DNA from 2 places in the Zoogloea sp. genome. Region 1 is predicted to be linked to the other one. Evidence: predicted binding sites of a transcription regulator. Region 1 holds the regulator's gene; the other holds the start of a gene.
What was found. The regulator FliA, encoded in region 1, starts transcription of late flagellar genes. The targets are predictions, from matches to a motif close to CTAAAGTTNNNNNNNNNNNNGCCGNTA.
Positions count from the first base shown of each region.

Region 2: the regulator FliA is predicted to act here: its motif matches at 8,024-8,050, upstream of ACE3RX_RS07310 (VCBS repeat-containing protein).

Region 1 covers NZ_JAYSDK010000031.1:17,714-28,426, reverse strand. The annotation lists gene ACE3RX_RS17360 (chemotaxis protein CheA) at 1-1,793, shown strand, start outside; gene ACE3RX_RS17355 (DUF3135 domain-containing protein) at 1,912-2,217, shown strand; gene flhB (flagellar biosynthesis protein FlhB) at 2,320-3,471, shown strand; gene flhA (flagellar biosynthesis protein FlhA) at 3,562-5,652, shown strand; gene flhF (flagellar biosynthesis protein FlhF) at 5,810-7,369, shown strand; gene ACE3RX_RS17335 (MinD/ParA family protein) at 7,371-8,162, shown strand; gene ACE3RX_RS17330 (RNA polymerase sigma factor FliA) at 8,277-9,050, shown strand; gene ACE3RX_RS17325 (flagellar motor protein) at 9,071-9,811, shown strand; gene motD (flagellar motor protein MotD) at 9,815-10,696, shown strand.
Region 2 covers NZ_JAYSDK010000009.1:4,807-15,519, reverse strand. The annotation lists gene ACE3RX_RS07350 (hydrogenase maturation protein) at 1-1,097, shown strand, start outside; gene ACE3RX_RS07345 (sigma-54-dependent transcriptional regulator) at 1,094-2,590, shown strand; gene ACE3RX_RS07340 (HupU protein) at 2,746-3,741, shown strand; gene ACE3RX_RS07335 (DUF6249 domain-containing protein) at 3,754-4,221, opposite strand; gene ACE3RX_RS07330 (RNA polymerase sigma factor) at 4,347-4,964, shown strand; gene ACE3RX_RS07325 (hypothetical protein) at 4,978-5,397, shown strand; gene ACE3RX_RS07320 (nickel-dependent hydrogenase large subunit) at 5,517-6,959, shown strand; gene ACE3RX_RS07315 (hypothetical protein) at 6,978-7,871, opposite strand; gene ACE3RX_RS07310 (VCBS repeat-containing protein) at 8,086-9,117, shown strand; gene ACE3RX_RS07305 (acyl-CoA thioesterase) at 9,127-9,564, opposite strand; gene nikR (nickel-responsive transcriptional regulator NikR) at 9,694-10,188, shown strand; gene ACE3RX_RS07295 (sensor histidine kinase) at 10,191-10,713, shown strand, end outside.

The DNA.
Region 1 (10,713 bases):
CTACCGAGCTAGTCACCCTATGTCATCTCACCGAAAACCTTTTCGACAAGCTGCGCAATGGCGAGCTGGAGGTGACGCCGGAGGTGATGGACGTGATCCTGTCTTCCACTGGTGCCGTCCGCGACATGTTCGGCTATCTGGAGCAGGGCGTGCAGCCCCCGGCTGCGGCCGGCAGCCTTATCGAGAGCTTGCGCCTGGCGATCGCTGGTGGGTTGTCCCCAGAGTCGGCGGTCGCTCCAGCGCGCGTAGCGCAGCCCGCGCCTCCGCCCGCTGCGGTGGCTGCGCCTGAGGCGCCGACAGCCGCGGCGCCTTCCGCCGATGGCCTGGATTGGAATGCGCTCTTCGAGACCGTGACCGGAAGCAAGCCCGCAACGCCGACCGTTACCGCGCCCGTGCCGGTGACGATTGAAGCCCCCCCGCCGGTGGTGATGCATCAGTCTGACGAGGCGCTGGCCCACAAGACGCCCGATCAGGTCATCAAGGCTGCAGTTGGCCGACGGGCTACCGACAAGCCGGGTGCCTCCGGGCCGATCGGCCGTCGTGATAGCGAAAAGACCCGTGACAACTCGATTCGCGTCGACACGTCGCGTCTCGACCAGGTGCTCAACCTGTCCGGCGAAATCGGCCTGACCAAGAACCGCCTGAATGCGCTGCGCAGCGACATCCTGAATGGCCGCAATGACACCGAGACCCTGCACGCCCTCGATCTGGCGGTGAGCCAGCTCGACCTGCTGGTCTCCGACCTGCAGAACGCGGTGATGAAGACCCGCATGCAGCCCATCGGCCGCCTGTTTCAGAAGTATCCGCGGATTGCCCGCGACCTGGCGCGCAACCTCGGCAAGGACGTGGAGCTGGTGCTGGCCGGCGAGGAAACTGAAATCGACAAGACAATGATCGAGGACTTGTCCGATCCGATCATTCACCTGATCCGCAACGCCGTGGACCACGGTATTGAGGATCCCCAGGAGCGTCTGGCCAACGGCAAGCCTGAAAAGTCCATCGTGCGTCTCGAGGCGCGGCAGGAAGGCGATCACATCGTGATCCTCGTGGCTGACGATGGTCGCGGCATGAATGCCGAGCGCCTGCGTGCCAAGGCGGTGGAGAAGGGGCTCATCACCGATGAGGAAGCCAACACCATGGACGAGCGTCAGAGCTTCAACCTGGTGTTCCTGCCCGGCTTCTCGATGGCCAGCCAGATTTCCGACGTGTCTGGACGCGGGGTCGGCATGGATGTGGTGCGCACCAACATCCAAAAGCTCAATGGCTCCATCGACATCCGCTCCAGCCTCGGCAAGGGGACGACTTTTGTCATCAGCCTGCCGCTGACCTTGGCGATCCTGCCCGTGTTGCTGGTGCGCCTCGGCGAGCAGCCCTTCGCGGTGCCGCTGTCGATGGTCCGTGAGATCCTGCCGATCGAGCCGGCCGAGGTCCAGGAAGTCGGTGGCCGGGCGACAATGGTCGTCCGCGGCGAAGTCCTTCCGATCATGCCGCTGACTACCCTGCTGGGTTGGGAGCCGGTGCAGACGCCCGAGTACGGCGTGCTGATGCAGAGCGCCGAGCAGAGCTTCATCCTGGCCATCGACAGCTTTGCCGGTCGCGAGGATGCAGTGATCAAGTCCCTCGACGATTTCCGTCCGAAGGGTGTGGCCGGCGTCACCACCCTGTCCAATGGCCAGATCGTGCTGATCCTCGACATGAAGGAACTGCTCGGCGCCCTCGGCGACACCCGCGGTGGTGGCGTATCGCGTCGGGAGCTGCTGGCCAAGCTGGAGGTGCCCGCGCTGGCGGCCTGACGGGCTTGTGACATTCGGCGCTCGTAAGTTGGGCGACGGTCGGTTAGGATAGTTCCTGACTGCCGTCGCCCTTCGCCTTACAGGCGTCGCGCGCCTTTGTCCGGCAGGAGGAGGGTGTGTGGGTGGCTTCGATTTCGACTACTGGAAACACCTCGCAGAGCATGATCCCGCTGCTTTTTTCCAGGCCCGGGATATGGCGCTGCGCCAGTGCATCGCGATGCACCCGGGCCAGGAAGGCCCGCTCTCCGCGCTGCAGTCCCGGATTGACATGACCCGCGTGCTGGCGGGCAGTCCGGTGCAGGCATGCAAGGACATCCTCGACATGATGGAAGAGCACCTCATTCTGCTCAGCCTGAAGCTGTCCGAACTCCAGCGTGAGACGGACAGCCTGCGGGGCCTGTTGCAGGGTGGCTCAGCACCCTGATGTCAGCGCCAGGACGGTGGGCGCACAGGCCTGCTGTTTTGTGCTGCGCGCCGTTCTGCCGGCGCGTATCCTGATCACCCCTGAACACTTTCCGGATCGTCCGTGGCTGAAGACAGCGACGCCGAAAAAACAGAAGAGGCCTCAGGCCGAAGGCTAGAACAGGCGCGCGAAGAAGGGCAGGTGCCCCATTCGCGCGAGCTGTCCACGTTCATCCTGCTGATTGTCGGGGTGGTGGGCCTGTACGTGCTCGGGCATTGGAGTGGGCAGCGCATGATGGGGCTGCTTAAGTCGGCTTTGTCCTTCGAGCGCAAGGCTGCGTTCGAGCCGGGGGGCATGGGGCAGGTGCTGTCGGCCCTGTCCCTTGACGGGCTGATCACCATTGCGCCGCTGTTGATGGCTTTGGTCCTGGCGACTCTGGTCACACCTTTTGTGATGGGGGGCTGGGTGTTCTCTACCAAGGTGTTTACGCCCGATCTGAACCGCCTGAATCCGCTGCCCGGCCTCGGGCGCATGTTCTCGACCCATGGTCTGGCCGAGCTGGTCAAGGCCAGCCTGAAGGCCGTGCTGGTGGCCAGTGTCGGGGTGTGGGTGGTGTGGCGGGAACGGGATCATCTGTTCGGCCTGATGATGCAGCCGATCGAGTCCAGCGTCGACGATTTTGCCAGCCTGGTGCTGTTCTCGACCCTGCTGATCGTTGCCAGCCTGGCGCTGATTGCCGCCCTCGACGTGCCTTACCAATTGTGGGAATACCACCGCAAGCTGCGCATGACCAAGGAAGAGCTGCGCCAGGAGATGAAGGAGCAGGAGGGTGATCCGCAGATCAAGGCGCGCATCCGGGCGGCCCAGCGCGAAATGTCCCGCCGTCGCATGATGGCCAATGTGCCGACCGCCAACGTGGTGGTGACCAACCCGACCCATTACGCGGTAGCGCTGCGTTATGACCCGGAGGCCGCTGGTGCGCCGGTAGTCATTGCAAAGGGGATGAACCTGATCGCCCAGAACATTCGAGAACTGGCCCAGCAGAACGGCATTCCGGTTCTTGAGGCGCCGCCGCTGGCGCGCGCCCTGTACGCGCATTGCGAACTCGAACAACAGATTCCGGCGGCTCTTTATACGGTGGTTGCTGAGGTGATGGCCTACGTGTATCAGCTCAACTACTGGATTACCGAAGGCGGCTTGCCGCCAGAGGTGCCAACCGGCCTGGCGGTGCCGGCTGGTATGGATCCCGCGGAGAGCCGTCCCGAGCTGCAGTGAGCCCGCCGTCGCCGCTCGCCCTGAATTGGATGGTAAATCCCTGTGTTCTCCCGCCTTTCATCGGGCTGGAGAAGGAGGATCATGGCCCCCATGAATGGTAGCCTGAACCTGCGAACGCTCTTCGCGCCCAGCAACATCCGTGCCCTGGCCGGGCCGCTGCTCATCGTCTTGATCCTGGCGATGATGGTGTTGCCGCTGCCGGCCTTCGTGCTGGACCTGATGTTCACCTTCAACATCGCGGTGTCGGTGATCGTCATGCTGGTCGCCATGTACACCCTCAGGCCGCTGGAGTTCTCGGTATTTCCGACGGTGCTGCTGGTGACCACCTTGCTTCGGCTGTCCCTCAACGTGGCGTCCACTCGGGTGGTGCTGTTGGACGGTCATAAGGGGCCAGATGCGGCGGGCAAGGTCATCGAGGCCTTCGGGCACTTTCTCGTCGGTGGCAACACTGCGGTCGGTCTGGTGGTGTTCATCATCCTCACGGTGATCAACTTCGTGGTGATCACCAAGGGTGCCGGACGGATTGCCGAAGTGGGCGCGCGCTTCACCCTCGATGCGATGCCCGGCAAGCAGATGGCCATCGACGCCGACCTCAATGCCGGCCTCATCGACGAGAAGGAGGCCAAGCGCCGTCGTGCCGAAACCGCCCAGGAAGCGGACTTCTACGGCGCGATGGACGGTGCCTCGAAGTTTGTGCGCGGCGACGCGGTGGCCGGCATCCTGATCATGGTGATCAACGTGGTCGGTGGCCTGGTCGTCGGGGTGCTCCAGCACAATATGGAGCTGGGTCAGGCCGCCAACAACTATACCCTGCTGACCATCGGCGACGGCCTGGTGGCGCAGTTGCCGGCACTGATCATCTCCGTTGCGGCGGGCCTGGTGGTGTCCCGGGTCGGCGACGAGGGGGACATGGGTTCCCAGCTGATTGGCCAGGTGTTCACCAACCCGCAGGTGCTGATCCTTACCGCGGCGATCCTCGGCATCCTCGGCCTGATCCCCGGCATGCCGAATCTGGTCTTCCTGCTGCTGGCCGGTGGTCTGGGCTTTCTGGCCTGGAAGGGCGGGGCGCGCCAGGCCGAGATCGTCGAGGAAGCCGAGGCGCCGGCGGAGGCGCCGGCCGCACCGGTCGAGAGTCAGGAGGCCAGCTGGGCCGACGTGACGCCAGTGGATGTGCTGGGCCTGGAGGTCGGTTACCGGCTGATCCCGATGGTGGACAAGGGCCAGGATGGCGAGCTGCTGAAGCGCATCCGTGGGCTCCGCAAGAAGTTTGCCCGCGATATCGGCTTCCTGGCGGCGCCGGTGCATATTCGCGACAACCTGGAACTCAAGCCCAACGAGTACCGCATCGTCCTGAAGGGGGTCGAGGTTGGCACCGGGGCGGCCTTCCCCGGGCAGTTCATGGCGATCAACCCCGGCCGGGTGGCCGGTCCGCTCAATGGCCGGGAGACGACCGATCCGGCCTTTGGCCTGCCGGCCGTGTGGATCGACGCGAGCCAGCGGGAGCAGGCCCACGCGCTCGGCTATACGGTGGTCGATGCCAGCACGGTGGTGGCGACCCACCTGAATCACGTGATCCTCAGCCATGCCTCCGAGCTGCTCGGCCGTCTCGAGACCCAGGCGCTGCTCGACCATATCGCCAAGGAAACGCCGAAGCTGGTGGAGGACCTTGTGCCCAAGATGCTGTCGCTGGCCACGGTGCAGCGGGTCCTGCAGAACCTGCTCGACGAGGGCGTCAATATCCGCGACATGCGCACCATCATCGAAGTGTTGGCGGAGTTCGCGCCGCGGATTCAGGATCCGCTGGAGCTTACCACCCGCGTCCGCCAGTCTCTGGGGCGGGCCATTGTGCAAGGGCTTTTCCCGGGCAACGGGGAGGTCCAGGTCATGGCCCTCGACCCAGGGCTAGAGCGGGTGCTGATGCAGGCGATGGCCGGCGGCGGACCGGAGGGCGGGGCGATCGAGCCGGGCCTGGCCGATACGCTGCTGCGCGAAACCGCGGCGGCGGCCCAGCGCATGGAGGACATCGGCTTGCCGCCGGTGCTGCTGGTGCCCGCGCCGCTGCGCTGGCTGCTGTCACGCTTCTTGCGCAGGGCTGTGCCGAGCCTCAAGGTGGTGGCCAATTCCGAGGTTCCCGAGACTCGTCTGATCCGGGTTTCCGCGATGATCGCCGTGACGTCCTGAAGAACGCCCGGATACTGGCGCGGGAATAGCGCCTTAAAACCTGTCTTTTCCGCGCCTTCGATGGGCGCCGGGGCGGCGACAATGGAAGCTACCGAAGTGCCAGCTGGCGTCTGCACGTGTCCAGACCCCTGAGGCCTTCGTTCCCGGAGACAGGAGCATGAACGTCAAGCGCTACTTTGCCAAAACCGCTCGCGAGGCCCTTCGCATGTTGAAGGATGATCTTGGGCCGGATGCGGTGGTGCTGTCCAATCGGGCCGTCAATGGCGGCGTCGAGATTCTGGCCTTGCCGGCTGGCGACGTGGCCAGCATGCAGTCGGCCCAGCGTGCGCGCAGCCAGGCGCAGGCGATGCCCGCTGCCGCCCCGGCTCCCGCGCCGGCGGCTGCTCCCAAGCCTCCCGAGGATTTCTTCGACGACGATTTCCGGGTCAGCCTTTCACGGGCGGCTGGCAATCGCCAGCAAGTAGCGGCTGCGTCCGTGCCGCCGACTCAGTCGGTGCCGCGCCCCGCTGCGCCCCAGCGTCCGGCGCCGACGGTGCAGAACTTCACGCCTCCGCGCGTCGAGTTGAACCGCGACGTTTTCAACGCTGCCTCGGCCCAGGTCCGCCGCCCGCCGGCAGAACATGCGGTGGCGCCGGCGCCCCGCTCGCCGCTGCGCAGCGAGTCCGTTCCGCCGCGGGAAGCGACGCCGGCCCGCGACAATGCAGCCCGCCAGCGCCCCGCAGGCATTGAGGAAGAGGCGCGTATCCGCGCCCTGGAGAATGCCAACTCCCAGATGGCCAACGAGTTGGCCGCCATCCGCGGCATGCTGGAGCGCCAGCTCGCCGGCTTCGCGTGGGGGGAGATGGCCCGTTCGACGCCCGGGCGTACGCGCTTGATCGGTGATCTGCTTGAGGCTGGCTTCTCGGCAATGCTGGCGCGCGAACTGGCTGAAGAAGTGCCGGAGGACGAGGCGCCCGAGGAGGCGCATCGCCTGCTGCAGGTGGCCCTTGATCAGCGTTTCCGTTCGATGGCCAGCGACGTGGACATCATCGACCGCGGTGGCGTGTATGCGCTGGTCGGGCCCACCGGCGTCGGCAAGACCACCACCACGGCCAAGCTGGCGGCCCGCTGCGTGGTACGCCACGGTGCCGACAAGCTGGCCCTGATCACCACCGATGGCTACCGGATCGGTGCCCACGAACAGCTGCGCATCTATGGCCGCATCCTCGGCGTGCCAGTCTTCGTAGTCCGCGATGCCACCGATTTGCGCGAGACTCTGGCCGGCCTGCGCGACAAGCACATGGTGCTGATCGACACGATGGGCATGAGCCAACGCGACAAGATGGTCGCCGAGCAGGCCGCCATGCTGACCGGCGCCGGTAAGGTGTCGCGCCTGTTACTGCTCAACGCCACCAGCCGGGGCGATACCCTCGACGACGTGGTCAATGCCTATGCTGGCGATGATCTCGCCGGCGTGATCCTCACCAAGATGGATGAGGCCATGTCCCTGGCTCCTGTGCTCGACGTGGCCATCCGCCGCCAGGTGGAGGTGTTTTACGTCGCCAACGGCCAGCGGGTGCCGGAAGACCTGCACCTGCCCAACCGGGACAAGCTCCTCGGGCAGGCGCTCCGCGAGTTGCCGGCGAATTCGCCGTTCCGCCTCGATCCCCTGGAAGCGGGCCTGATGCTGGCATCGGGAGGCAAGGGCGGCGGCACGGGCCTGAGAGGAGGCCTCTAAGATGCTGCACGCATCCGATCAGGCTGCCGGCCTGCGTCGTCTTTTCCGTCGTACACCGTCCCCCGTGGTGGCGCTGTTCGCCTCCGGACGCTCGCCTCGCGATCTGGCGGTGCAGGTTCTGCTGGCGCTGACCGATGGTGCCCGGCGGGTGGTTGCGATCGACGAACATGCGCCCGAGCGGGGCTCCTTGCTGGCTGCTTTTGGTTTTCCTGAAGGAGGCGATTTGCTCGGCGCGCTGCAGGGCCAGCATGAAGTCTCTGAAACGATGCGCGAGGTGGCTGACGGCCTGTGGGTCGTGCCGGCAGCGGCCACCGTGCAGGCGGTTCCGCTCCTCGGGGCGGGGCATCACGAGCGGCTGGAGGTCGGGATTGCCGAACTTCAGCGCCGTGCGGACCTACTGGCCATCCATACGGTCGGCGATGCCCGCCGTCTGACGCCCTTTGCCCGTGCCGCCGGGCGTCGCCTGCTGGTGGTTGAGGCGAGTGGTGTGGGCGCGCGCGGAGCCTGTCAATGGATCAAGGGATTGGCCGCGGCCGGTGCCGGCTCGCTGGAGATCGCCGTCAGCGGCGCTCGCGACCGGGCTGACGCGACGGCGCTGTTCGCAAGCCTGCAGGATTTCAGTTCCCGTCACGTCGGCCTGCCGCTGGTATGGCGCGGCGAGGTTGGGCGCGATCCGCTGGCCGAGGCGATGACGACGCCCCTCGGTGCGCGCCACCCCGCCGACGGGGCCAGTGCCTTCATCCGTCGCCTGCGCGCCTGGTCGGCCCAGGCCGGCGCCGGCCTGGCCGGCTAAAGGGGAGTGGGTGTGGATTGTGTCGCACGGGGCCGTGAGAAGCGTAGCCTTGCCGGTGGGGGTCTCGTAACATGCGGACGGCCCCGGAAACCCAGATCAGAAAGCCGATGAAAGATGTACACCGCCTCCGGCACCCTCGATAAAGAGCAACTCGTTGTCCAGTACGCGCCGCTGGTCAAGCGTATTGCCTATCACCTGATGGCCAAGTTGCCGGCCAGCGTCCAGGTGGAGGACATCATCCAGAACGGCATGCTGGGCCTGCTCGATGCGATCAACCGCTACGAGGAAGGCCTGGGGGCGCAATTCGAGACCTACGCGGTGCAGCGCGTCCGGGGCGCCATGCTTGACGGGCTGCGCGAGAACGACTGGTTGCCGCGCAGCCTGCGGCGCGACATGCGGCGTATCGAGGCGGCCGTCCACCAGCTTGAGCAGCAGAATGGGCGCCCGCCGACGGAGAAGGAACTGGCCGACTCTCTGGGCTTGCCTCTCTCCGACTACCAGCACATGTTGCAGGAGGCCCGTGGTTACCAACTGGTGTACTTCGAGGATTTCACCGGAGAGGGTGAGGACGATTATCTCGAGCGCCACATCACGCTGGAAGGCAACGATCCGCTGACCCTGCTGCTCGAGGGAAACATGCGTGACGTGCTGGTGAGGGCCATCGACGACCTGCCGGAGCGGGAGCAGACGGTGATGGGCCTGTATTATGAGCAGGACATGAACCTGCGCGAGATTGGCGAAGTCCTCGGCGTGTCCGAGTCGCGGGTGTGCCAGTTGCACAGCCAGGCGATCGCGCGCCTGCGTGCCCGTATTTCGGGGGCTGCGCAGGGCATGGCGAAGGCCAAGGGTGAAGGTCGTGGCCGCGGCCGCCGGCCGGCGGCACCCTGAACGACGGCCAGAGGGCACGCATGGATAGCATCAGTCTTATCGGGATCACCCTTGCCCTGGCGGCAATTCTCATTGGCCAGGTGCTGGAGGGGGGGCATGTTGGGTCGCTGATCCAGCCCACGGCCTTCATGATCGTCATCGGCGGCACCCTCGGGGCTGTCATGCTGCAAAGCTCACTGCAGGTATTCCGGACCGGCGTGCGGATGATCCGCTGGGTCTTCGTTCCGCCGGCGCTCAACCATGCCGAGCTGATCGCCCAGATCGTCGAGTGGAGTCACGTGGCCCGCAAGGAAGGCTTGTTGTCCCTGGAGGCGCAGATCCCTGCGCTGGAGGACCCCTTCATCCAGAAGGGCCTGCAGCTGCTGGTCGATGGGGTCGAGCCCGAGCGCTTGCGCGAAGTGCTGGAGGTGGACATCGATACCTGGGAAGCCCAGATGAAGCAGGGGGCCAAGGTCTGGGAGGCGGCCGGCGGTTACGCACCGACGATAGGCATCCTGGGGGCGGTGATGGGCCTGATCCACGTGATGGAGAACCTGTCCGATCCGTCCCGTCTCGGCTCGGGGATCGCGGTCGCCTTCGTGGCAACGATCTACGGGGTCGGCTCGGCCAACCTGATCTTCCTGCCGGTCTCGAAGAAGCTGATGGCCGTTATTGGTACGCTGGTCTCCATGCGCGAGATGCTGCTCGACGGACTGGTCGGGATCGCCAATGGTGACAACCCGCGCATCATCGAACGCCGGCTCAGCGGCTACGTGGGATAGACCATGGCGCGGCGCAGGAAGGGCGAGGAGGAGCACGAGAACCACGAGCGCTGGTTGGTTTCCTACGCCGATTTCATCACCCTGCTGTTCGCCTTTTTCGTCGTGATGTATTCCCTGTCGTCGCTCAACGAGGGCAAGTACCGGATCATGTCCGATTCGGTGGTGAACGCCTTCCGGAATATCGCCAACAGCGAAAATCCGCGCATCGTCTCGAACCCGATCCAGTCGATCCGCCCGAGCACCACGCCACCGCCCAACGCCGCGGGCGAGACCGACGAGGCGCGCCGTTCGAAGGCTGAGCGGGTACGCAACATGGCAGAGGAAATCCGAAAGGTGCTGGCCCCGCTGGTAGCTGATGGCCAGGTGCGGGTTACCGAGGGTGCCTTCGGCATCACCGTCGAGATCAACGCCAGCGTCCTCTTTGCGCCGGGCTACGCCCAGCTCGGGCCCGAGGCGGTGCGGGCGCTGCGCGCGGTGGCTCAGGTGCTGGCCGCCGCCGAGTTTCCGATCACCGTGGAAGGGCATACCGATGTGACGCCGATCGCGACGGCGATGTTTCCGTCCAACTGGGAGCTGTCTGCGGTACGAGCCTCCAGCGTGGTGCGGCTGTTCGTCGAGAGTGGTGTACTGCCTTCCCGTCTGACTGCGGCCGGGTATGGCGATCAGCGTCCAGTGGCGGACAACGCTACGCCGGATGGGCGCGCCCGCAATCGACGGGTGACCATCCTGATCGAATCGCGGGTGGCCGAGCCGGAGCCAAACAAGCCAGTCAGGGCGTCGGGGGTGGCGGACTCCATCCTGCCGCAGAACGCTACCCCTCCGCAGCCAGCTGCAGCGCCGGGGGCTGTGGCACCGGAGGCCGTTGCCGGCGGGGGCCGGCGCTGAACGGATCGGGTGACCAG
Region 2 (10,713 bases), on a different contig from region 1:
TCGGCGTGCCCTGCCACCTGTTCGACGCCCATCCGGCGCCCCTTGAGTCCGGCGCGATACCCGGTGCGCTGCTGGCCCGGCGGGACGGCGCGGTGCTGCGCGCCACCATTGACGGGGCGGTGTGGATCGGCCACGTGAAGCGCGGCGACCGGCCGGATGCGATCAAGCTGCCGGCCACCGTCGCCTTCGCTGCCGAGGCCGCCGGCCTGCCCGAGCGCCCAAGCGAACTGTGGCGCGACGCCACCGACGACGGCGCCGAGCTGCGCTACCGCGAAGAAGCGTGCGGGACTGTCGGCGTCCTGTCCTTCGATTTCTATAACGGGGCGATGGCCACCGACCAGTGCCGCCGCCTGATTGCCGCGATCGACTTCGCCCGCAGCCGGCCGACCCGTGTGCTGGTACTGGAGGGCGGGGCGGACTTCTGGTCCAACGGCATCCACCTCAACCGCATCGAGGCCGTGCAGCTGGATGGCGGCTCGGCGGCGGATGCGTCGTGGGACAACATCAACGCGATGGACGACGTGTGCCTCGCCATCCTGCAGCTCACCGACCGCCTGACGGTGGCGGCGCTGCGCGGCAACGCCGGCGCCGGCGGCTGCTTCCTGGCGCTGGCTGCCGACCAGGTATGGGCACGGGATGGGGTGATCCTCAACCCGCACTACAAGAACATGGGCAACCTGTATGGTTCGGAATACTGGACCTACCTGCTGCCGCGGCGGGTGGGGGCGGACGGTGCCCGCGCGATCATGGCTGCACGCCTGCCCCTCGGTGCGCCACGGGCGGTGGAGGGAGGGCTCATTGACGCCTGCTTCGGTGCTGATCGGCCGGCCTTCGAGGGCGAGGTGCTGGCCCGCGCCACGGCGCTGGCGGCTGCACCGGACTACGCCGAGCGCCTCGCCGCCAAGCAGGCCCGCCGCGCCGCCGACGAGGCCGCCAAGCCGCTGGCCGCCTACCGCGACGAGGAACTCGCCCACATGCGCCGCAATTTCTACGGCTTCGACCCCAGCTACCACGGCGCACGCTACCATTTCGTGATGAAGAGCCCCCAGTCCTGGACCCCCCGCCACCTCGCCCGCCACCGGGAGGTCGGCCGATGAATACCCCTTTCAAACCCGCAGCCCGCCTGCCGGCGGTGCTGGTGGTGGATGACGAAGTCCGTTCCCAGGAGGCCCTGCGCCGCACCCTCGACGAGGAGTTCGAGGTATTCACCGCCTCGTCGGCGGAGGAGGCCGGCACCATCCTCGAGCGGGAAGTGATCCAGGTGCTACTGTGCGACCAGCGCATGCCCGGCGAGTCCGGCGTGGCTTTCCTGAAGCGCGTGCGCGAGCAGTGGCCGGATGTGGTACGCATCATCATCTCCGGCTATACGGACTCCGAAGACATCATCGCCGGCATCAACGACGCGGGCATCTACCAGTACCTGCTCAAGCCCTGGCAGCCGGACCACCTGCTGATGGCGATCCGCAACGCCGCCGAGCTGCACCGCCTGCAGGCCGAGAACCAGCGTCTCAGCCTGGAGCTGCGTACCGCCGGGCCGGTGCTCAAAAAGCGCGTCGAGATGAAGTACGAGCGGGTCAAGCGCGAGTTCGGCCTCGACGGGCTGACCCGCGCGCCGGGCAGCCCGCTCAACCCTGTCTGCGAGCTGATTGCGCAGGTCGCGCCGTTCGACCTGTCGGTGCTGATCTCCGGCGAGTCCGGTACCGGCAAGGAGATGATCGCGCGCGCGATCCATTACCAGAGCCGCCGCGCCGACAAGGCCTTCGTCATCGAGAACTGCGGGGCGCTGCCCGACCAGCTGCTGGAGGCCGAATTGTTCGGCTACAAGCGCGGCGCGTTCACCGGTGCTTACGAAGACCGCATCGGCCTGTTCCAGCAGGCGGACGGCGGCACCCTGTTCCTCGATGAGATCGGCGAGACCTCGCCGGCCTTCCAGGTCAAGCTGCTGCGGGTGCTGCAGGAGGGCGAGTTCCGCCCGCTCGGTAGCACCCGGCCGGTGACGGTGGATGTGCGGGTGATCGCCGCCACCAACCGGGACCTGGAAACCGAGGTGCGGGAAGGGCGTTTCCGCGAGGATCTGTACTACCGGCTGGCCATCGTGCCGCTGCATGTGCCACCGCTGCGCGAGCGGCCGATGGACATTCCACTGCTCGCCGAGCGTCTGCTGGAGGCCAGCCGCAACGCCCTCGGCAAGGACAGCGAGGGCTTCACCCAGGAAGCGCTGGCCTGCATGGCCGCCTACCGCTGGCCGGGCAATGTGCGGGAACTGCAGAACGCCATCCTGCGCATGCTGGCCCTGTCTTCCGAGCCGCGACTGGGCGCCCACCTGCTGGCACCGCGGGTGCTGCAGGCCGGTGCCGACGGGCGCGACGAGAGCCCCTACGATGGCGATCTGGAAGCGGTCGGCTTCAGTGGCACGCTGCAGGAGCGGGTTGATGCCCTCGAAGCCCGCGTGCTGAAGGAGACCCTGATCCGTTTGCGCTGGAACAAGACCCGCGCCGCCAACGAACTGGGCCTGTCCCGTGTTGGCCTGCGCGCCAAGCTGGCCCGCTTCGGGCTGGACGGTGGCGACAAGGCGGGGGATGGGGAGTGAAATATGTGTGTGAGATGGCTGAGCTTGTCTTGGGCTGAGCTCATGGGCGAGGAGCTTGTGGGGGCAAACCTTGTAGGGGCGAATTCATTCGCCCGCGGACGCTGTGCTACCGGCGATGGGCGAATGAATTCGCCCCTGTCGCGCGGGAGACTTCAATGAAGCTGTTGTGGCTGCAGTCCGGCGGCTGCGGTGGCTGCACCATGTCGTTGCTGTGCTCCGGCGCGCGGGATCTGCCGGGCCTGCTGGCGTCGGCGGGCATCGAACTGGCCTGGCATCCGTCCCTGTCGGAGGCGACCGGTGACGAGGTGCGCGCGCTGCTCGCCGATTTCGAGTCCGGCCGCGAGCCCCTCGACCTGTTGTGCGTCGAAGGTTCCCTGCTCACCGGCCCCAACGGCAGCGGCCGCTTCCACATGCTGGCTGGCACCGGCCGGCCGATGATCGCCTGGGTGCGTGCGCTGGCGGCCCGCGCCCGCTACACGCTGGGCATCGGCACCTGCGCGGCCTATGGCGGGATCACCGCCGCCGGCAACAACCCGGCGGGGGCGGTCGGCCTGCAGTACGACGGTCAGCATCCGGGCGGGCTGCTGGGCGTGGATTACCGCTCGGCCGCCGGCCTGCCGGTGATCAACGTGGCGGGCTGCCCGACCCACCCGGACTGGGTGGTGGATACGCTGCTTGCCCTGGCCCTCGGCCAGTTCGCCGCAGGTGGCATGGACGCCTTCGGGCGGCCGCGCTTCTACGCGGATCAACTGGTGCATCACGGCTGCACGCGCAACGAGTTCTACGAGTTCAAGGCCAGCGCCGAGAAACCCGGCGACCTTGGCTGCATGATGGAGCACATGGGCTGCAAGGGCACCCAGGCCCATGCCGACTGCAACATCCGCCCGTGGAACGGCGTTGGCTCGTGCACCAACGGCGGCTACCCGTGCATCAGCTGCACTGAACCCGGCTTCGAAGCGCCGGGCCACGCCTTTGCGCGCACGCCGAAGGTGGCGGGCATTCCGATCGGCCTGCCGTCGGACATGCCCAAGGCCTGGTTCGTCGCGCTGGCGGCCCTGTCCAAGTCGGCCACGCCGGCGCGGGTGCGCCATAACGCGGTGGCCGAGACGCCGGTGGTGGCGCCGGCCATCCGCAAGACCGGCTTGAAGTAGGGCGTGCCGGCGTCAGCCAGGCGAGCGCCCGTCGCGGTGTTGTGACGTGGTGGGCAGGCTGTTGCCGGAATGGCGGCGCTGGGCATCCAGTTTGTACAGCAGCAGGTTGGCGGCGCCGATTGCCGCCGGCACCAGCCCCCAGATCGCGCGTTCGGGATGGCGGCTGCTGACCAGCAGCGCGATGGCGATCGCAATGCCGACGGCGAGCAGCAGTACTCCGCGCCGCAGGTAGTCGTCGGAAGTCCGGCTGCGGCGGCACCCGCTGCCGCCGTCCAGCAGCTCCGGTGGCAGCGGCGAAGGTTCCATGCCCTGCGCGATGGCGGCCATGCGTTCGGCGTGGATCAGCTCGGCGATGCGGATGCGCCGGCGGTAGCGAAGGGCGGTGCTCACGATGGCGATGCCGATGCCGAGCACGATGGCGGTGAGGGGCAGCGCGGCGCGCAGGATGGCGACCAGTTCGCTGGAGTCGTCGATGGACATGTGTGCATTCCTGTGTGGGTTGATGCCCTTGATACCTGGCCGGGCGGTGGCCGGTTTCGCCGCCGCTGCAGATTTTTTTCGTACCCGCTTGAAACCGGCTTGCAGGTCGGGAAGTATCAAGCGGCATGGACCTCAACCCACCTCCTTCCCTGAGACTGCCGGATTCCGAGGCCGCCCGCCGCGATGCGGACATCGTCGCGCGGCTGGAGCAGGGCGACGGCGCCGCGGCTTTCGAACGGTTGGTGGCCCGCTACGAAGGTAAGGTCCATCGCCTGTGCATGGCCCTGCTGCGCGACGAGGCGCAGGCGCGTGATGCCGCCCAGGACGTGTTCCTGCGCGTATGGCGGGCGCTAGGGACTTACGATCACCGCAGCGCCGCGCTGTCCACCTGGCTGTACGCCATCGCCCGCAACCGCTGCCTGTCCCTGCTGGCACGGCGCGATCCGGACCATGCCTCCCTCAGCGTGCCGGAGGTGTGGGCCGAGGCGGAGGCCCTGGCCGCGCCGCCGGACATTGTTGGCGAAGGGCCGGCGGCCTTGCTCGCACGCTTGGTGGATGCGCTGCCGGTGGCGTACCGCAGCTGCCTGACGCTGTTCTACTACGAGGACCGCTCGGTGGCCGAGGTGGCGCAGATGCTGGGCTTGCCCGACGGCACCGTGAAGACCCACCTGCACAGGGCGCGCAAGCTGCTGCTCGCCGAGTTCCAGCGCCGCGGGCTGGATGAACCGGGGCTGTGGCTGTAGGAAGGAAGAAAGCATGGACAAGACGAATCCCGATAGCGCCGAAGCCCGCGCGCTGCATGCGCTGGACAGCGCACTGGGCAAGGTGCTGACGCCGCCACCGCTGCCCGACGGCTTCCGCCAGCAGTTGATGGCCGCCATGCTGCAGGATGCGGCGGCCGGCCTGGCCGCCCGGCAGGCCACGCTGGAGGCGGAGCACGCCCGCCTGCTGGCGGGCCTGAAGGCGGACCACGTAAGGTTGCGCCGCGATACGCTGGCGATCGTGGTCGGCTCGGCCTTTGCGGCTGGCGCCGCGTCCATGCTGCTGGCGCCATGGCTGGTGGAGGCATGGACGCTGGATACCGCCTGGGTCGGCCCGGTGCTGGCCAGTGTTCTCGGGCTGGGGTTGGCTGGCTGGGCCGGTCTGCGCCGCTTCGGCGTGAGGATCGGGAGCTAGTCGGGGCGGCGTTGTATCCTTCGGTCGAGACCACATCCCGTTCCGGCCGCCATGCTCCGTTGTTGCCCGCCTTTGTCGCTCCATTTCGAAACCGTTACGGGCGTTGCCGGAGCGCGTCCGTGAGCCGGGTGACGGTGGGGCCCTTCAACCGCGTTGAGGGCGACCTGGAGGTCAGCCTGGAGATGGAGAACGGGCTGGTGGCCGCGGCCTACGTCAATTCGCCCTTGTTCCGCGGTTTCGAGCAGATCCTGGTTGGGCGCGAGGCGCTGGATGCGCTGGTGATCGTGCCGCGCATCTGCGGCATCTGTTCGGTGTCCCAGTCGGCCGCCGCCGCCGCCGCGCTGGCCGACCTGGCCGGTGTGCAGCCGACGCCCAACGGCCGCCGGATGGGCAACCTGATCCTCGCCGCCGAGAACCTGGCCGACCATTTCACCCATTTCTACCTGTTCTTCATGCCGGATTTCGCCCGCGAGGCTTACCGGGCGCGGGCCTGGTTCCCGGCCGCCGAGGCGCGTTTCAAGGCAGTCAGCGGAACGGCCACGCGCGATGCGCTGCCGGCGCGGGCGGGTTTTCTGCAGATCATGGGCCTGCTCGCCGGCAAATGGCCCCATTCGCTGACGCTGCAGCCGGGTGGCGTGGCTCGGGCGCCTCAGGCGGCCGAGCGCCTGCGGGTTTTCGCGGCGCTGCGGGAGTTCCGCGGCTGGCTGGAGCGGCAGCTGTTCGGTGAGCGGCTGGAGGCCATCGCGGCCCTAGACTCCCAGGTCGCGCTGCATCGCTGGATGGACAGCCGACCGGCTGAGTCCAGCGATTTCCGCTTGTTCCTGGAGATCGCTGAGGATCTGCAGCTGGCGCGCTATGGGCGGGGCACCGACCGTTTCCTGAGCCACGGCGCCTATCCGAAGGAGGGCGGCGGCTGGCTGTTTCCGCGCGGCGTGCTCGACCTGCCGGCGGGAGCGCTGCAGCCCTTCCTGCCCGGTGACGTGCTGGAGGATGTCAGCCACGCCTGGCTGGAGGAGGAGCCGCCGCGCCATCCGTCGGAAGGCGAAACGCGGCCGGTGGAGGATAAGCCGGGTGCCTATACGTGGTGCAAGGCGCCGCGCTGGCAGCAGCAGGTTGTGGAGTGCGGCGCGCTGGCCCGCCAGGTCGTCGCCGGCCATCCGCTGATCCGCGAGCTGGTGGCCCAGGGTGGTGGCAATGTGTTCAGCCGGGTGGTGGCCCGCCTGCTGGAGCTGGCCATCGTGGTGCCGGCGATGGAAGCTTGGTTGCGCAACGTGGACGACAGCCCGTTCTGCGCCCAAGTGGCGCTGCCCGGCGATGGGCGGGGTGTGGGCTTGGTGGAGGCGGCCCGCGGCGCGCTGGGGCACTGGATCATCCTGCGCGGCGGGCACATCAGCCGCTATCAGATCATTGCGCCGACGACCTGGAACTTCTCCCCGCGGGACGCCGCGGACATCCCCGGCGCATTGGAGCAGGCCCTGGTCGGCCTGCCGGAAGACCAGCCGCTGCTGGTGCAGCACGTAGTGCGTAGTTTCGACCCCTGCATGGTCTGCACCGTCCACTGAGCAAGGGCGGAGGGGGTATCAGCGGTTCCCCTGGCGTTCTTCCCGCGGCCCTTCCGGACGCGGGCCACGATCATGGCCGGTACCGCGCTCCTGGCGCGGCGGTGGGCCGGCGTCGCGTGACGGCTCGGGGCGGGCCGGCATTGGTGAGAAGGCCCGTGGCGGCTCCTGACGTGGCGCGGCATGTTGTTCCTGGCGGGGCGGGGTGTTTGGCATGCCGCCGCTCCAGCCCGGATTTGGGGCCGGCATGGCGTTGCGGGGTGGTGCCTGGGGTGGCATGACCTCTTGCCGGGGTTGCGGATTGCGATCCCGGGTGCGCTCTCGTTCGCCGAAGTCTTCCGGCCGGCGTTGTTCGCGCCCCCAGTCCCGCTCGTGCGCGCGCTCCTGATTCCTGTCCCAGTCCCGCTCCCGGCCCCGTTCGATACGTGGGGGCGGGTAGGGCTGGCTCCAGCCGCTGGGGGGCGGAACGGCCCGCTGCGGATACATGGGGGCGACCGGCGGCGGCCGCTCGCGCCAGCGTTCTTGCCACCGCTCCCGCTCGCCGTACCACGGCTGGCGACGGTAATGGGCGCCCCAGTAGTCGCCGATGAAGAAGCTGATCAGCGGGATGCCGAGAGTCGGTCCGTACTGCAGGATGGGCACGCTGTTGCCCATCCACGGGTAATACAGGCCGCCGGCGAAGACCCAGCCGCGGGCACCGAAGGACAGCCGCACGTCGCACCACTGGTAATCCGGCAGGCAGCCGAACAGGCGCGCCTCCATGCCCGGCGACAAGGTCATCAGGATCGGAAAGTCGGGCGCCGGGCCGGCATACAGCTGGATCGGTTCCGCAATGAGGACGGTCTGGGCCTGGGCCGCGGCAGGTAACAGGGCCGCTACGAGGGCGAGGGGGCGGAGCATTGAGGCGACGGGCATGATGGGCTCCCGGGGTGGCCGGGTCAGGGCAAAGGCGAAGGATCCTGCTTTCATCTTAGAGCTCCTTCGTAAACGCTTCGACAGGACTCTGTAAGCGCAGATTACCACCGGCAGCGCCGGGCCATGAAAGCCTGTCGGCCCCTCATCGGGCAGTAAAGTTGCGGGGCAGAACGCCGTAGAGCAAGGCATCTTCACGCCTGTGCCGAGGTTTGCCATGAAAATCACCGCGTCTAGCATGGACATGCTCGCCAGCCATCGCAGCCAGGCCACGCACACGGTGGTCGAGCGTCTGGCGGCGTGGGTCGGGCGCCGGCCGGATGCGCCCGGGGAGGGCCGTTCGCCGCGCGGAGTGGTGGTCTCCGAGGCTGCCCGTCAGGTTCTCAGCCAGGAACAGGCCCAGGCCTCGTCTGCCGTGGGGAAGCCGGACGATGACGACGGGACGAAGAACGATCCCAAGCTGGCCCTGCTCAAGACCATCATCGAGCAACTGACTGGCCGGCGCATCCACCTGATGTCGGCCGACGCGCTGAGCTCCACGGAAAGTGCGGGAGCTCCTGCGGCTCCGGCGCAGGCACCCGCGCCCGAGTTCGGCATCGCCTACGACCGCACGGAAACCCGCACGGAGTCGGAGGAAAGCCATTTTTCGGCACGTGGCACGATCCAGACCGCCGACGGCAAGCGCATCGACTTCAGCGTCGCGCTGTCGATGAGTCGCAGCGAGACGACGACCAGCAGCCTGAGCCTGCGGGCCGGCAATGCGGTGAGCAAGGATCCGCTGGTGATCAACTTCGATGGCGATGCGGCGAGCCTTACGAGCCAGCGTTTCAGCTTCGATCTGATGGGGGATGGCCAGCAGGTGGACATGCCGCTGCTCGGCAAGGGTAGCGGCTTCGTGGTGCTGGATGCGGTGGGCAGCGGCCAGGTGACGTCTGGTCGCCAGCTGTTCGGGCCGACCAGTGGCGACGGCTTTGCCGATCTGGCCAAGTACGACGGTGACGCCAGTGGCTGGATCGATGAGGCTGATGCGGTGTTCGACCGCCTTGGGGTGTGGACGCCCGACGCCAGTGGCGGCGGCAGCGTCCGCTCCTTGCGCGAGGCTGGCGTCGGGGCGCTCTACCTCGGCCGCACGGCGACCCCGTTCACCCTGAAGGAGGGTCGCGAGCTGGGGGCCATTCGCAGCACGGGGGTGTATGTCGCCGAGGATGGCCGCGTCGGGACGATGCAGCAGGTCGATGTGAACGTCTGAGGCGTGCCCTTACGCGGCTTCCGTGGCGCCGATCTTGGCCTTGAAGGCCGGCGGGATGAGGGCGGCGCGCTTGGCCGCGTAGTCGAAGAACAGGATGCCCATCTTGCCGCGGGCCACCTCGCGGCCGCTGGCCTTGTCCGCAACCGTCCACATCAGGTCGAAGCCGTACTTGTTGTAATCGGCGGGGGCCATCGAGAACACCAGCGTCTCGCCGTGGAAGGCTTCCGACTTGTACTGCAGCGCTGCGTCGGCGACCACGATGCCGACGCCTTCGACGTCCAGCTCGTCATAGCCGAAAGAACGGAAGAAGCGCACCCGCGCCTCCGACAGCAGCGCGATGAGGGCGGCGTTGTCGAGGTGCTGGGCCTTGTTGATGTGGGTGATGTAGATCGGGATGTCGGTCGAGAAGAGGAACTGCTCGGGCAGTTCGATCTGGATGCGGGCCATGGAAATCCTTTGCGAAGGGTTATGTCATTGGCTCGATTATCGCAGTGCAGCGAAGCGCGTGGGGGCGTCGATTGCGGCGGAGGGAGGCGAGGGGCAGAATGCTTCGCCTGACCTTGCCTGGAGCGCCCAGTGGAACGTTTCACCATCTCCCTCGACGAAGACCTGGCCCGCGAGTTCGATGCGTTGATCGCGGCCCGCGGTTACTCGAACCGGTCCGAGGCAGTACGCGACATCCTGCGCGCGCAGCTGGAAACCAGTCGGCTGGCGCGGGAGGAGGCGGGGCACTGCATCGCCAACTTGTCCTACGTTTTTAACCACCACGAGCGCGAGCTGGCGGAGCGCGTCACCCACGACCAGCATGAACACCACGACCTCTGCGTGGCGACCCTGCACGCCCATCTGGATCACGACAATTGCATGGAAAGCGTCATCCTGCGTGGGCCGATCGCCGAGGTGCGGGCCTTTGCCGATGCGCTGATCGCCAAGCCGGGCATCCGCCACGGCGCGCTGAACCTGGTGACGGCGGAGTTCGGCGCGCAGAGCCATACTCACGGCCATAGCCATCCGCATGCCGATGGGTACGCCCATCCTTATCCCCATGGCCATTACCGGCCGCGGAGCTGAGCGTGGCGGACGGTGAGCGTCGCCTGCCCGACTCTTCCGCCTTGCTGGCCGCGGCGCCGGAGGGCGTGGGGGAGGGCGCCTGGATCGATGTGATCCAGAAGATGGACGAGGTCTATTCCGACCTGTTGCAGTACGAGGTCGCCCTCGAAGAGAAGAACGCCAAGCTGGAGGAGAGCCAGGGCTTCATCCTGTCCGTGCTGACCTCGATCTCCGACATTCTGGTGGTGTGCGACCGGCGCGGGCATATCGAGGAGGTGAACCGTTCGCTGGAGGTCTTTACCGGGCGGGCCTCGGAAGCCCTGCGCGGTATGCCCTTCTTCGAGTTGCTGGCCGATCCGGCGGCCGTCGAGGTGGCGCGCGGCTGGTTTGCTCTGCGCGGTGACGCGCCGACCCATGACTGCGAGCTGGCCCTGAAGGCTGCCGACGGCAGTGCGGTGCCGGTGTCCCTCAACTGCACCCCACGCTATTCGTCGGTCGGCAAATCCTTGGGGATGGTGGTTACCGGGCGCCCGGTGGGGGAGTTGC